2 regions of the Salinarimonas chemoclinalis genome follow, and region 2 is predicted to be linked to the other one. Evidence: riboswitches for the same ligand, from Rfam matches in the RefSeq annotation. Region 2 holds a riboswitch; the other holds the start of a gene.
The links. A riboswitch is a leader RNA that binds a small molecule or an ion and turns the genes downstream of it on or off. The one in region 2 is predicted to bind cobalamin.
Positions count from the first base shown of each region.

Region 1: another riboswitch for cobalamin. It lies ahead of AB9M23_RS04155 (HupE/UreJ family protein); the one in region 2 lies ahead of AB9M23_RS21455 (DUF1636 family protein).

Region 1 is NZ_JBGMWH010000002.1:76,279-83,447, forward strand. It holds gene cobW (cobalamin biosynthesis protein CobW) at 1-902, opposite strand, end outside; gene AB9M23_RS04150 (DUF1636 family protein) at 914-1,330, opposite strand; gene AB9M23_RS04155 (HupE/UreJ family protein) at 1,339-1,971, opposite strand; cobalamin riboswitch at 2,092-2,280, opposite strand; gene cobU (bifunctional adenosylcobinamide kinase/adenosylcobinamide-phosphate guanylyltransferase) at 2,352-2,849, shown strand; gene cobO (cob(I)yrinic acid a,c-diamide adenosyltransferase) at 2,851-3,462, shown strand; gene AB9M23_RS04170 (cobyric acid synthase) at 3,462-4,940, shown strand; gene cbiB (adenosylcobinamide-phosphate synthase CbiB) at 4,915-5,898, opposite strand; gene cobD (threonine-phosphate decarboxylase CobD) at 5,912-6,922, shown strand; gene AB9M23_RS04185 (ribbon-helix-helix domain-containing protein) at 7,017-7,169, shown strand, end outside.
Region 2 is NZ_JBGMWH010000026.1:19,252-26,420, reverse strand. It holds gene AB9M23_RS21470 (ABC transporter permease subunit) at 1-578, opposite strand, end outside; gene AB9M23_RS21465 (ABC transporter permease) at 575-1,498, opposite strand; gene AB9M23_RS21460 (ABC transporter substrate-binding protein) at 1,503-3,005, opposite strand; gene AB9M23_RS21455 (DUF1636 family protein) at 3,002-3,448, opposite strand; cobalamin riboswitch at 3,580-3,803, opposite strand; gene AB9M23_RS21450 (vWA domain-containing protein) at 3,944-5,119, shown strand; gene AB9M23_RS21445 (DMT family transporter) at 5,151-6,098, opposite strand; gene AB9M23_RS21440 (SDR family NAD(P)-dependent oxidoreductase) at 6,115-6,876, opposite strand; gene AB9M23_RS21435 (cupin domain-containing protein) at 6,863-7,169, opposite strand, start outside.

The sequences.
Region 1 (7,169 bases), on a different contig from region 2:
TGGACGACGAGGCGCATCGGCTTGCCGGTCACCTCGACGAAGCCCTTGATGCGCAGCACGCCCGCGACCTCGGCGGCCTCGGCGACGCGCCGCATCAGGACGTCGGGGCTCTCGACCGCGGCGACGGGGATGGCGACGCTGTCGAAGTCCTCGTGATCGTGCTCGCCGGCGTCGTCGTGATGCGATGGCCGCGCGGCGAGGTCTCCCTCCGCCGCGGCGCCGAGCCCGATCAGGGCGGCGGGATCCGCCCGGCCGTGGGCGACCTCGAGGATCTCGACGGCGCGCGGCAGGTGCCCGCGGATGTCGGCGGCGACCCGGCGGCGCTCGTCGACGCTCATCGCGTCGACCTTGTTGAGGACGACGACGTCGGCGCACAGGAGCTGGTCCTCGAACACCTCCTCCAGCGGGTCGTCGTGGTCGACCGAGGCGTCGCCGGCGCGCTGGGCGGCGAGCTTCGCGGGATCGTGCGCGAACAGCCCGGACGCCACGGCGGGACCGTCCACCACGGCGACGACGCCGTCGACGGTCACGCGCGAGCGGATGGCGGGCCAGTTGAAGGCGTTCACGAGCGGCTTGGGCAGCGCCAGTCCCGACGTCTCGATGAGGATGTGCTCGGGCGGGTTCGCCTGGTCGAGGAGCTTCTCCAGCGCCGGGACGAAATCGTCGGCCACCGTGCAGCAGATGCAGCCGTTGGGCAGCTCGACGATGTCCTCGGCGGTGCAGCCCGCGATGCCGCAGCCCTCCAGGAACGAGCCGTCGAAGCCGAGATCGCCGAACTCGTTGACGAGCACGGCGATGCGGCGCCCGCCGGCGTTCTCGACGAGGTGGCGCACGAGGGTGGTCTTGCCGGCGCCGAGGAAGCCGGTGAGGACCGTGCAGGGAATTTTCGACAGGCTCGCCATGGGGACGGCTCCTATTCGGCGGCCGCCGGGGCGAGGCCCGGCAGCGGGGGGATGCGGGCGACGACGCCCGTCTTGAAGATCCGCGGACGCTCGCGCCAGGGCACGATCCCGTCGGCGCTCGCGGCGTATCGGGCGAGGCCGTCGAGGATCTCGTCGACCTGCGTCGCCGGGTCGAGGTCGCCCCAGACGTAGGTCCAACGATCCGGCGCGGTCGCCGCGACGGTGCAGGGGCGTTTGCAGACGGAGAGGCACGCGACCGGCGCGAGGCGCACCGGCAGCGGCGCGCCCGCCGCCGCGCGGGCGGCGAGCGCGTCCTCCAGCATGCGCAGGAGGATCGCGCCGGGCCTCTCGTCGGCCGCGTCCGGCCCGTCGGCCGGACGGCAGGTGGTGCAGACGTGGACGACGACGTCCACGGGGGCGGCGGTCATGGCCGTGCTCACGCGGACCCGACGAGGCCGGAGACGAGGAAGCCGGCGCCGACCACGGCGAGCGCCAGGCCCGCGGCACGCAGGCCGGCCGGCTGGGCCGGCTCGCGGCCGAGGCCGCGCGCGACGAGCGCGATGCCGGCTGCGAGCGCGATCTGGACGATGGCGAGACCCGCGAGATAGGCCACGAGCGGCGTCGCCTCCGCGCCGATGATCGATTCGGCCAGCGCGTGCCCGTGCATGAAGCCGCCCGCGGCGACGAGGGCGAGCACGGCCGGGCGGGAGAGCGCGCCGGGCGCCACGAGCGCGAGGCCGAGCGCGAGCACCGTGCCGGCGACGAGCGCCTCGCCGAACGGCAGGCCGACGCCCGCCATGTGCAGCGCGACGCCGGCGAGCATCCCGAGCACCCAGCCGCCGGGCGCCGCGAGCAGCCCCGCGCCGCGCGCCGCGATCAGGCCGACGGCGACGAGGGCTGCGAGGTGATCGACGCCCAGGATCGGGTGGGCGAGGCCGGACATCAGCCCGTCCACGAGCGTTCCGGGGACGTCCCCGCCCAGCGGGTGGTGGGCGAGGGCCGGGGTCGCGGCGAGCACGCCGGCGAGGGCGACGAGGATTCGCGTTTCGGTGGAGCCTGGTCCGGTCATGTCTCTTCTCTCTCCGTCTGCGCCCGAGGGCGCCCGTGCTTCGTGCTTCCACGGAGAGAGGCGGCCGACGGAGAACACCGTGCGGCCGGCAAACCCCCCGGCGCACCCCGGCCGGAAAGCCCATGAAAGCGGTCGACGGCAGGTCTCCTGGCTCGCGGGTCGCGGCCTCGTCGCTCAGCCTTCCCGGGACGAGCCCAGTGGACTATGAGAGCGACGGGCTCTCCGCTCACAGTTGCGGGGGCAGCTGCGGTGTCTCACCGCATTCCCTTTTCACCCCGTCTCCGGGGCACCGTCGCCACCATGATTAGCCGTCGCGCCAACGAACTTCAACGGCCTCGCGCATGACCCCGGAGAAGCCCGTACGGGGCGCCTCGCCTCGCTTGACGTTCGTGCTCGGCGGCGCACGCTCCGGCAAGAGCCGGCATGCCGAGGCGCTCGTGGAGGCGTACGCGCCGCCGTGGGTCTACGTGGCGACGGCGCAGGCCTTCGATTCGGAGATGGAGGCGCGCATCGAAGAGCACCGCGCGCGGCGCCCCGAGGGCTGGATCACCCGCGACGCGCCGCTCGCCCTGCCCGAGGCGATGAGCGAGGGGCCGGCGGGGGCGCCGATCCTGGTCGATTGCCTCACCTTGTGGGTGACGAACCTGATCCTCGCCGAGCGCGACGTCGCCGCGGCCGGGGCCGCGCTCGAGGCGGCCTGCCTGGACGCGCCGGGGCCGGTCGTGCTCGTGTCGAACGAGGTCGGGCTCGGCATCGTGCCCGACAACGCCCTGGCGCGCCGGTTCCGCGACGAGGCCGGCCGGCTGCACCAGCGTTTGGCGGCGCGGGCGGACGCCGTGACCTTCATGGTCGCCGGTCTCCCGATGAAGGTGAAGTGACATGACGATCGAGGACGACGAGGCCCGCCGCCATCGCGAGAAGATGGCCAAGCGCAAGGCCGTGCAGGACGCGGAAGTGGCGGGAAAGACGCTCGAGAAGGGGCTTCTCGTCGTCAACACCGGCCCCGGAAAGGGCAAGTCGACGGCCGCCTTCGGGCTGATGCTGCGCGCGCTCGGTCGCGGCTTCCGGGTGGGCGTCGTGCAGTTCGTCAAGGGCGCCTGGGAGACCGGCGAGAAGCTCGCGCTCGCGCGCTTCGACGACCAGATCTCCTGGCACACGATGGGCGAGGGCTTCACCTGGGAGACGCAGGACAAGGCGCGCGACGTCGCCGCCGCCGAGCGCGCCTGGGCCAAGGCGCGCGAGCTGATGGACGATCCCGGCATCCGGCTCGTGATCCTCGACGAGCTCAACATCGCGCTGCGCTATTCCTATCTCCCGCTGGACGAGGTGGTCGCCACGTTGAGCGCGCGCCGGCCGGATCTCCACGTCGTGGTCACCGGCCGCAACGCCAAGCCCGAGCTGATCGAGGCCGCCGATCTCGTCACCGAGATGGCGCTGGTGAAGCACCATTTCGCCGCCGGCGTGAAGGCGCAGGAAGGGATCGAGTTCTGATGGCGCGTGCGCTGATGGTGCAGGGGACCGGGTCGAACGTCGGCAAGTCGCTGCTCGTCGCCGGCCTGTGCCGCCATTTCGCGCGCCGCGGCCTCGTGGTGCGGCCGTTCAAGCCGCAGAACATGTCGAACAACGCCGCCGTCACCGCCGACGGCGGCGAGATCGGCCGCGCCCAGGCGCTGCAGGCGCGCGCCGCCTGCGTCGCACCGTCGGTGCACATGAACCCGGTTCTCCTCAAGCCGCAGAGCGAGATCGGCTCGCAGATCGTGGTGCAGGGGCGCATGGTGGGCACCGCCAAGGCGCGGGAGTACCAGGCCTGGAAGCCGCGGCTGATGGAGGCCGTGCTCGACTCGTTCGGCCGGCTGCGCCGAGAGGCCGATCTCGTCGTCGTCGAGGGCGCGGGCTCGGCCTCGGAGGTGAACCTGCGCTCCGGCGACATCGCCAACATGGGCTTCGCGCGCGCCACCGGCACGCCGGTGATCATCGTCGGCGACATCGATCGGGGCGGCGTGATCGCGAGCCTGGTGGGGACGAAGGTGGTGATCGACTCCGCCGACGCGGCGCTCGTCGCGGGCTTCGTCGTCAACCGCTTCCGCGGCGACCCGTCGCTCTTCGCCGACGGCATGCGGCTCATCGCCGCCCATACCGGCTGGGCGCCGCTCGGCCTCGTGCCGCATTTCGCCGACGCCGGGCGGCTGCCGGCGGAGGACCGGCTCGGCCTCGAACGCGAGCCGCGGGACGAGACGGGGAAGGGGGTGACGATCGCCGTGCCCGTGATGCCGCGCATCTCCAACTTCGACGATCTCGACCCCCTGCGCGAGGAGCCCGGCGTGCGCCTCGTCCTCGTCGAGCCCGGGACACCGATCCCGGCCGAGGCGGCGCTGGTGCTGCTGCCGGGCTCGAAGACCACGATCGACGACCTGGCCTTCCTGCGCGCCCAGGGCTGGGACATCGACATCGCCGCGCACGTGCGCCGCGGCGGGCGGGTGCTCGGGCTGTGCGGCGGCTTCCAGATGCTGGGCCGCTCCATCGCCGATCCCGACGGGATCGAGGGGCCTCCGGGCCGCGTCGTGCCGGGGCTCGGGCTCCTCGACCTGGAGACCCGGCTCACCGGCGTGAAGACGCTGGAAGCCGTCAGCGGGACGGCGCTCGCCGACGGCGCGCCGTTCTCCGGCTACGAGATGCACGTGGGCGAGACCACCGGCCCCGACGCCGTGCGGCCCTTCGCCCACCTCGCCGACGGGCGGCCCGACGGCGCGGTCTCTCGCGATGGGCGGGTGGTCGGCACCTACGTCCACGGCCTCTTCGCCGACGATGCGCAGCGCGCCGCCTGGCTCGACCGGCTCGGCGCGAAGACGAGCGGTCTCGCCTACGAGGCGCTCGTCGAGGACATCCTCGACCGCTTCGCCGACCATCTCGCGGCGCATGCGGACTGCGACCGGCTCCTCGCCATCAGCGAGACAGCGCGAGCGCCGTGACGGCGAGCACGGCGGCGAGCCCGATCAGCAGCGCGCAGGCGGTGCTGTAGAGGGCGAGCGCGCGGTCGACGTCGTCCGCGGTCGCCTCGGCGCGGCCGTCGCCCATCCAGGCGTCGACGACGACCGTGTCGCCGTAGATGCGCGGGCCGGCGAGCCGCAGGCCTAGCGCGCCGGCCATCGCCGCCTCGGGCCAGCCGGCGTTGGGGGAGCGGTGCCTGCCCGCGTCGCGGCGGACCGCGGCCCAGGCCTTCCGCGCCGACGCCTGCGGATGCAGGCCCGCGGCGGCGACGATCAGGAGAGCGGTCAGCCGCGAGGCGGGGAGGTTGATGGCGTCGTCGAACCGCGCCGCAGCCCAGCCGAAGGCGGCATGGCGCGCCGTTCGGTGGCCGATCATGCTGTCCGCGGTGTTCGCCGCCTTGTAGAGCACGCCGCCGACGAGACCCCCGGCGCCGATCCAGAAGGCGGGGGCGACGATGCCGTCGGAGAAGTTCTCGGCCAGGCTCTCGATGGCGGCGCGCGAGACCCCCGCCTCGTCGAGGCTCTCGGGGTTGCGCCCGACGATCATCGAGACCGCGCGGCGCCCGCCCGCCAGCCCCTCCGCGCGCAGCCCGTCGCGAACGGCGGCGACGTGCTCGAAGAGCGAGCGCTGGGCGATGAGCGTCGAGGCGAGGATGGCCGCGGCGAGCAGGCCTAGGAGCCCGAGACCGGAGAGGATCGTCTGCAGCGCGACAGCCAGCGCGCCGGGCACGGCGAGGATCGCCAGGAGCGCCACAACCCCCATGGCGCGGCGGACGGCGGGGGACGCGTCCTCGCGGTTCAGGTCGCGGTCGAGCGCGGCGATCAGCGCGCCGATCCAGGTGACGGGGTGGCCGATCGCCGTGTAGACACGCGCGGGATAGCCGACCGCCGCCTCCACGAGGAGCGCGAGCACGAGGAGGGCGAGCGGGTCGGCGAGCATGGGGAGCGGCCGGATGGTCGAGACGCGGATCTGGCACGGAGGCGACCTCGGCGAGGCGCGCGCGCTGTTCCCGCATGCGCCCGCGCCTTGGATCGACCTCTCGACGGGGATCAACCCCATAGCCTATCCGCTGCCCGCCCTGCCAGCCTCCGCCTTCGCGCGCCTGCCCGAGCCCGCCGACCAGGCGGCGCTCGAGGCGGCGGCGGCGCGGGCCTACGGCGGGGTCGATCCCGCCTGCGTGGTCGCCGCCCCGGGGACGCAGGTGCTGATCAGCCTGCTGCCGTTCGTCGTGCCGGCGCGGGCGGTGGTGCGGGAGGTCGCGATCGTGACGCCGACCTACGGCGAGCACGCGCAGGCCTGGCGGGCGGCTGGCGCACGCGTGCGCGCGGTCGCCGCTTCGGACGAGGGTGGAGGGGCCGACGTCGTCGTGGTGGTGAACCCCAACAATCCCGACGGCCGCACCTGGCCGGCCGCGACGCTGCGCGCGCGCGCGGCCGACCTCGCCGGGCGGGCGGGCCTGCTCGTCGTCGACGAGGCCTTCGCCGACCTCGAGCCCGTCGAGAGCCTCGCGGCGGACCTGCCCGGGAATGCGATCGTGCTGCGCTCCTTCGGCAAGACGTACGGCCTCGCCGGCATTCGCCTCGGGTTCGCGCTCGCCCGCGGCGCTCTCGCCGAGCGGCTGCGTGCGGCGCTCGGGCCCTGGTCGGTCTCGGGGCCGGCACTGGCGATCGGCCGCGCGGCGCTCTCGGACGCGGGCTGGCGCACCGAGGCGCGCCGTGCCCGCGCCGTCGACGCTGCCCGCCTCGACGCGCTCCTCGCCCGACACGCGCCGAGCGGCGTGCGCGGCACGACGCTCTTCCGCACGATCGAGACGGACGCCGCGCCCGCCCTCTTCCGCCGGCTCGGCGAGGCGGGGATCTGGGTGCGCCGCTTCGCGGACGACGAGCGGCGTCTCAGGTTCGGCCTGCCGGGCGGGGACGGGGCGTGGGAGCGGCTGGACGCGGTTCTCGGTAATGGGGCATGACGGGTAATGCAATTCAGAAGTGAATTTCAAAGACAACCACAAGCGCGTTTACGGGTTGCCGGGGCGGGTGCTACATTGGCGTCGAGGTGAACGCATGACCGATCAGCCCACGACCAGCCCGGCCGCCGTCCGGGTCGAGCTCTCGCAGGAGATGCTCCGCGACATCGAAGACAGCGTCGAGGCGGGCAAGTATCGCTCCGTCGAGGAGGCGGTCGTCGACGCCGTTCGGCTGTGGCAGCGCGAGCGT
Region 2 (7,169 bases):
CGCGCCGCATCCGCTCCGGCGAGCGCCCCGACGGGGCCCGCCAGTGCCGGGACGAGGTGGCGGGCGAGCGCGCGGGGGCGATCGAGCCCCAGCGCTTCCGCCGCGCGCCAGTAGGGCTCGGCGACGAGGCGCTCGAGCAGCGCCGCGACGGTGATCGCGTAGGGCGCCCAGGCGCTCGCCGCGAGCGCGAGGCCGGCGGTCGCAGGTCCCGCGCCCATCAGGGCGGCGAGCACCAGGGCGACGACGAGGGTCGGCGCCGCGAGCGCGACCTCCGCGAGGCGCCGCGCGGCGAGGGCCAGCGGCGCGGGGCCGAGCGCGATGGCGCTTCCGGCGGCGACGCCGAGCCCGAGCGTCGCGAGGAGCCCGATCGCCAGCGCCACGAGCGAGGGTGCCGCACCGGCGGCGAGGCGGGCGAGGAGATCGCGCCCCAGATGATCCGTCCCCAGCGGATGCGCGGGGGAGGGGCCGGCGAGCGTCCGCGCCAGGTCGATGGCGTGCGGGTCGCCCGGGGGGGCGAGCGCGCCGAGCGTCGCCGCCGCGACGATGCCCGCGGCGAGCGCGAGGCGGGCGCCTCTCACGCGCCGACCCGCGGGTCGAGGCGCCGGCGCGCCAGGGCGGCGAGCGCGTGCACTCCCAGCAGCCAGAACGCGACGAGGGCGACATAGGCCTGCAGCAGCGCGTAGTCGCGCGTCGCCACCGCCGCCACCACCCGGTCCGACAGGCCCGGCACCGAGAACACGATCTCCGCCACCGCCGTGCCGCCGACGATCCAGGCGGCTTCCGGCGTGATCGCCGCGAGCACGGTGAGCGCCGCGTGCCGGCGCCCGTGCCGCCACAGCGCGCGGGTGCGCGAGAGGCCCTTCATCCGCGCCGTGACCATGTACGGCGCCCCCGCGGCTTCCGCGAAGGCGACCCGCGCGACCCGGGCGACGGCGCCCACGGAGAACAGCGCGACGAGCGCGATCGGCAGCACGAGCCGCTCCGCGACCGAGCCGGTGAGCGGGGCGAGGAGCCGCCATTCGACGGCCACCAGCCAGAGCAGCACGAGCCCCACCGCGAAGGCCGGCAGCGCCTGGGCCGAGACCGCGAGCACCCGGCTCGCCCGGTCGGCGAGCCCGCCCGGGCGCGCCGCGGCTGCGAAGCCGAGCGCGAAGCCGCCCGCGACCGCCGCCGCGAGCCCGCCCGCGCCGATCGCCGCCGACCACGGCGCGCGCACCGCGACGTCGGCGAGGATCGGCCGGCCCGTCACCGGCGACACCCCCCAGTCCAGCGTCAGGAAGCCGCCGAGCCACGCCGCGAACTGCACCGGCAGCGGCCGGTCGAGCCCGAAGGCGGCGCGCAGCGCCGCGACCGCGTCCGGCGTCGGCGCGACGTTGCCCGCCGCGAGCAGCATCTCGACCGGATCGCCCGGCATCGCGCGCACCAGCGCGAAGGCCGCCGCGGTGACGAGCAGCCATGCGCCGAGGAACCCCGCGCCGCCCCGCAGCGCCGTCGCCATGCGCTCAGTCCGCGGGCAGGAGGTCGGGGCGGATCACGTAGTAGTCCGAGCCCCAGGGCTCGTAGCCGGCGAGCCGGTCGGAGAGGCCCACGTGCCATTCCGGCGTCACGAGGTAGGCCACCGGCACGCCCTCGGCCGCCACAGCCTGAGCCTCGCGCGCGAGGCGGATGCGCTCGGCGGGGTCTTCCGCGCTCGCCAGTTCCGCGACGAGCGCGTCGAGTGCGCCCGACGACCAGCCGGCGTAGTTGCGCGCGCCCTCGCTCCCGAGGAAGAGCGAGAGGAAGAAGGCCGGATCGCCCGCGGGTGCGGTGTGCTGCGCCCAGAGCAGGAGGTCGAAGTCGCCGCCGGAGGCGACGTCGTTGGGCTGTTCCGTCACGCGAGTCGTCACCCCGACGCCGATCTCGGCGAGCGCCGCGCGCAGGACCGGCTGGAGCGTGACGAGATCCGGCCGCTGCGGGTAGGCGACGAGGTCGAGAACGAGCCGCTCGCCGTCCTTCGCGCGCACGCCGTCCGCGCCGAGGCTCCAGCCGGCCGCCTCGAGCAGGCGCCGCGCCTCGACGGGATCGTGGGCCGGCACGACGTCGGCGGCGAAGGGATAGGTCTGCGCGAAAGCCCCCGCCGCCGGGCGCCCGGCGCGGATGGCCGCGACGAGCGTCGCGCGGTCGACGGCGCGGTCGATCGCGCGCCGCACGGCCGGATCGGCGAGGGGGCCTTCGCGCGTGTTCATGAACATCATGTACTGGTAGGCGACCGGGAACGAGCGCGCGGTGACGCCCGCGCGGTCGCGCAGCATCGAGAGCGCCTCCACCGGCAGGTTGAAGGCGAGGTCGACCTCGCCCGCCGCCAGGGCGATCGCCATCGCCTGCCCGTCGCCGACCCGCCTCAGGTCGATCGGCGCGCGGGCCTCGGCGTTCGGGTAGTGCGGGTTCGGCGAGAGCGCGATGCGCGCGCCCGGTTCGAACGAGGCGACCGAATAGGGGCCGGTGAAGATCGGGCCGGCATCCGTCCGCCGGTAGACCGGGAAGGCCCATTCCGCGAGGATCGACGGCAGGATCGGTGTCGGCCGCTCGGTCTCGACGAGGAGCGTGCGCGCATCGAGCGGCGTGAAGGTCAGGCGCCCGGCGCTGGCGCGCGCGGCCGGGTTCTCCGCGCCCGTGCGGTTCAGCGCGGCGGCCACCGCCTCCGCCTCGACCGGCGTCCCGTCGGAGAACATCCGGCCCGGGGCGAGCGACACGATCCAGGCGCCGTCGTCCCGACGCTCGGCCGCCTCGGCGAGGAGCGGCACGATCGTCCCCTCCCGCGAGACCGTGAACAGGCCCTCCGCGACGCCGTGCGAGACGAGCGCCCAGCCGGCCGAGCCGTCGACGGGGTCGAGGCTCTGGGTCACGAAGGTCTTGGCGACGACGAGGGGCGCGGGATCGGCGGCGAGAGCGGTGCCGGCGAGGGCGGTGCCGGCGAGGAGGGCCGCGGCCAGGATGGCGCGGCGGGTCGGCGCGAGGCGGATCATGCGAGGGCTTCCAGGTCTTCGGGGTCGAGGGGGCCGACGAGCGGGCTCGCCGTCGGGACGGGTGGGATGCGGCCCAGGATGCCGGCGCGCAGGACTTCCGGCCGCGCGCCGCGGGCGAGGAAGCCCTCCGACGAGGCCGCATAGGGGGCGAGCACGTCGAGGACGGCCCGCGCATCCTGCTCGGGGTCGAGATCCCCGAACACGTAGGTGAAGCGCCCGGAGCCCGAGAGCGCGACCACGCAGGGGCGCTTGCACTGGCTCATGCAGGCGACGCCGCGCAAGGCGAGGCCGTCGGGCAGGTCGTCGCGGCCGGCGGCGGCTCGGGCGATCGCCGCCGCGAAGCGCGCGCCGCCACGGACGTCGCCGTACGCGTCCTCGCGATCGTCGCGGCAGCGGGTGCACACGGAGAGGACGACCCGACCTTCGAGGGACGGGTCGCTCATCGCGACGGCGTCGGCACGATCACTGCGGCGGTCGAGAGCGCGAATGCGTGTGGCGGGCCGGCGGCCCGCCTCGGGTCACGAATCATGGTCACTCCTCCGGGCCTCCCCGCCCGTCTGGTGGTCTCGGTGCCGGCGGATCGCCGACGTCGGCAGGTCTCCTGGCTCGCGGGTCGTCGCCGCCCCCCGCCTTCCCGGCCCTCGGGCGGACGCCCGACGGCCAGTGGCATGATGGGAGGAGGCTCGCCGCTCACAGTTGCGGGGGCAGCCCCGGAGTCGCGCCTGCCGCGGTTGCGGAAGGCCCTCACCGGATTCCCTCTTCGTCCCCTCGCGGGGAACCGACGAGGGCAGGCTATCCTCTTCCAGCGGCGCGTCAAGCCGCCGCAGGCGCCCGCCTCTCACAGAAATGTAACGCTATAACATCACGTAACGAGATGCGGTCGTCCGGTCAAGCGGTCGTGCTTGCACGGGCGTCCGCGCACCCCCACACTGCCCGCCATGCTGACCACCTTCTTCGCCGAGCTGCGCGCCGCGCGCATTCCCGTCTCGCTGCGCGAGTACTTGACGCTGCTCGGCGCGCTGGAGCGCGACCTCGCGGGCAAGCGGGTGGAGGATTTCTACTATCTCGCTCGCGCCGCGCTGGTGAAGGACGAGCGCAACCTCGACAAGTTCGACCGGGTCTTCTCGCGCGTCTTCGAGGGGCTCGGCACGATGGGTGAGGCGCTCGAGGCCGCGGAGATCCCGGAGGAATGGCTGCGCAAGATCGCCGAGCGCTACCTGACGCCCGAGGAGAAGGCCGAAATCGAGGCCAAGGGCTGGGATCGGCTGATGGACGAGCTGAAGCAGCGCCTCGCCGAGCAGAAGGGCCGCCACCAGGGCGGCAACAAGTGGATCGGCACGGCGGGCACCTCGCCCTACGGCGCCTATGGCTACAACCCCGAAGGCATCCGCATAGGCCAGGACGGCAACCGCAACTTTCGCGCGGTGAAGGTCTGGGACAAGCGGGAGTTCAGGGATCTCGACGACCGCGTCGAGCTCGGCACCCGCAACATGCGCGTCGCGCTGCGCCGCCTGCGCCGCTTCGCGCGCACGGGCGCCGCCGACGAGCTCGACCTCGACGGCACGATCCGCGAGACCGCCCGGCAGGGCTGGCTCGACGTCAAGATGCGCCCCGAGCGGCGCAACGCGGTGAAGGTGCTGCTCTTCCTCGACGTGGGCGGCTCGATGGACTGGCACGTCGAGCGCGCGGAGGAGCTGTTCTCCGCCGCGCGGGCGGAGTTCAAGCATTTCGAGCACTTCTACTTCCACAATTGCCCCTACGAGGGCCTGTGGCGCGACAACCGCCGCCGCCATGCCGAGACGATCCCCACCCTCGACGTGATCCGCACCTTCGGGCCGGACTACCGGGCGGTGTTCGTCGGCGACGCCTCGATGAGCCCCTACGAGATCCTGATCCCCGGCGGCTCGGTGGAGCACTGGAACGAGGAGCCCGGCCAGGCCTGGCTCGAGCGCTTGACCGCGCACTTCGGCCGCGCCGCCTGGCTCAACCCCGTCCCGGAGGCGCACTGGGGCCACACCCAGTCGATCGGGCTCGTCTCGCGGCTGATGAGCGGGCGCATGTTCCCGCTGACGCCGGACGGGCTCGACCGGGCGATGCGGGAGCTGGTGAGGTAGACGCGGGTGAGCACGGGCACCCGCGACGGGCTCACACGGCCTTGCCTCGTCCGGGCCACCCGAACGTCGCGAGCGCGACGCCGGCGAGCGCGAGGGCCCCGCCGAGGATCTGCTGCGGGCCCGGCGTGTGGCCGAGCACCAGCGCGGCGAGCGCGACCGCCATCGGCGGCATGAGGAAGGTGAAGATGCCGGTGCGCGCCGAGCCGATCCGCTTGACCGCGTCGTTCCACCAGAGATACGGCAGCACCGTCGCGAAGACGACGAGATAGGCGATGGAGAGCCAGAACGGCGGCGTCGCGCCGGCGAGGGCCAGGCTCTCTCCCATGAGAACCGGCATCGGCAGCAGGAACAGCGTGCCGAAGACGAAGGAGAGCGTCGTGCTCTCCGTGGAGGACAGCGTCGCGGGCGCGAACTTCGCCGAGACGGCGTAGCAGGAGAAGGACAGGGCGGCCGCCACGATGACGAGGTTGCCGCCGAGCAGCGCGGTGTCCGACACGGACAGGCCTCCGAGGATCACGAGGCCCGCGCCCACCAGCCCGAGCGCGAGCCCGACGACGAGCGCCGAGCCGACGGCGTCGCGGAAGGCGAGGCGCCCGAGGATCGCCGTGAAGATGGGCTGCGTCGTCGGGATCAGCAGCGCCGCGTAGGCCGCGGTGGAGGCGCCCAGCCCCAGATGCAGGAGCAGCGTGTAGAGCGAGACGCCGAAGAAGCCCATCGCGGCCAGCGCGAGCCATCCGCCGGCGGAGATCTCCCGCACCCGCTCGCGCAGCCGCGGCGCGGCCGCGTCGGCGAGCATCACGCACATCGCGACGTAGATCGCCGTCGTCAGCACGAAGCGCACGACGGCGGTGAGCGCCGGCGGCTGGTCGTGGAGCGCGATCTCGCTCGCGACGAAGGTGCCCGCCCAGAACACCTGCACCAGGACCATCCTCGCGTAGACCGCTCCGTTCGTCGCGCGCGAGCCGATCGTCGTGTCCATGGGTCCTCCGTGCGGGTCAGGCGAGCAGGCCGCCGTCGATGGTCAGGCAGGCGCCCGTCGTGAAGGCGCTCTCCTCGCCGGCGAGGAAGAGGATCGCGTCGGCGATCTCCTGCGGGCGGGCGAGGCGGTCGAGCGGGTGCAGCGCTTCGCGCCGACGCCGCCCGGCCGCGCGGTCCGCCTCGGCGTCGAGGGAGCGCTCGGTCATCGGCGTGTCGACGATCGCCGGCGCGACCGCGTTGACGCGGATGGCGTAGGGCGCGAGGTCCGCCGCGAAGGCCTTCGTCAGCGCCAGGACGGCGGCCTTGCTCGCGCTGTAGGCGCCATCGCCCGGCCAGGTCTTGAAGGAGGCGACGGACGCGAGGTTGACGATCGCGCCGCGCCGGCGCGGGATCATCCGCCGCGCCGCCTCGCGGCTGCACAGGAAGACGCTGCGCGCGTTCACCGCGAAGAGGCGGTCGTAGTCGGCGACCGCGAAGTCCTGCAGCGCGCCGACGATCTCGATGCCGGCGTTGTTGACGAGATGCGTCACCGGTCCGAAGGCGGCGTCCACCCGCGCGAAGAGGGTGGCGACGTCCGCCTCGTCGGAGACGTCCGCGCGCACCGCGAGCGCGCCCGCGCCGCCGTCGCCGAGGCGCAGCGCCAGGGCGCGCGCGCCCGCCTCGTCGCGATCGGCGATCACGACGCGGGCGCCCGCCATGGCGAAGGCCGTCGCGGTCGCCGCCCCGATGCCGGAGGCGGCGCCGGTGACGACGACGACCGGTTCGTCACCGAGCCGCATCGGCGAGCTCCATCTCCCCCGCCGCGTCGGCGCTCTCGCGCAGGCGCCTGGGGAGGAGGTTCCAGCGCGGCGGGATGAAGACGTTGAGCGAGGTCGCCGGCGCGTCCGTGTCGTTGAGCCCCATGTGCGGGACGTGGTCGGGGGCGAAGTAGACGCGATGGCGGGTGAAGCGGCGCGTCTCCTCGCCCACCTCCATGGCGTAGTCGCCGTCGAGCCCGATGCCGATCTGCGCGCCGCGATGGGCGTGGCGCGGCATCAGCGCACCGGGCTCCAGCACCGACAGCATGATCTCG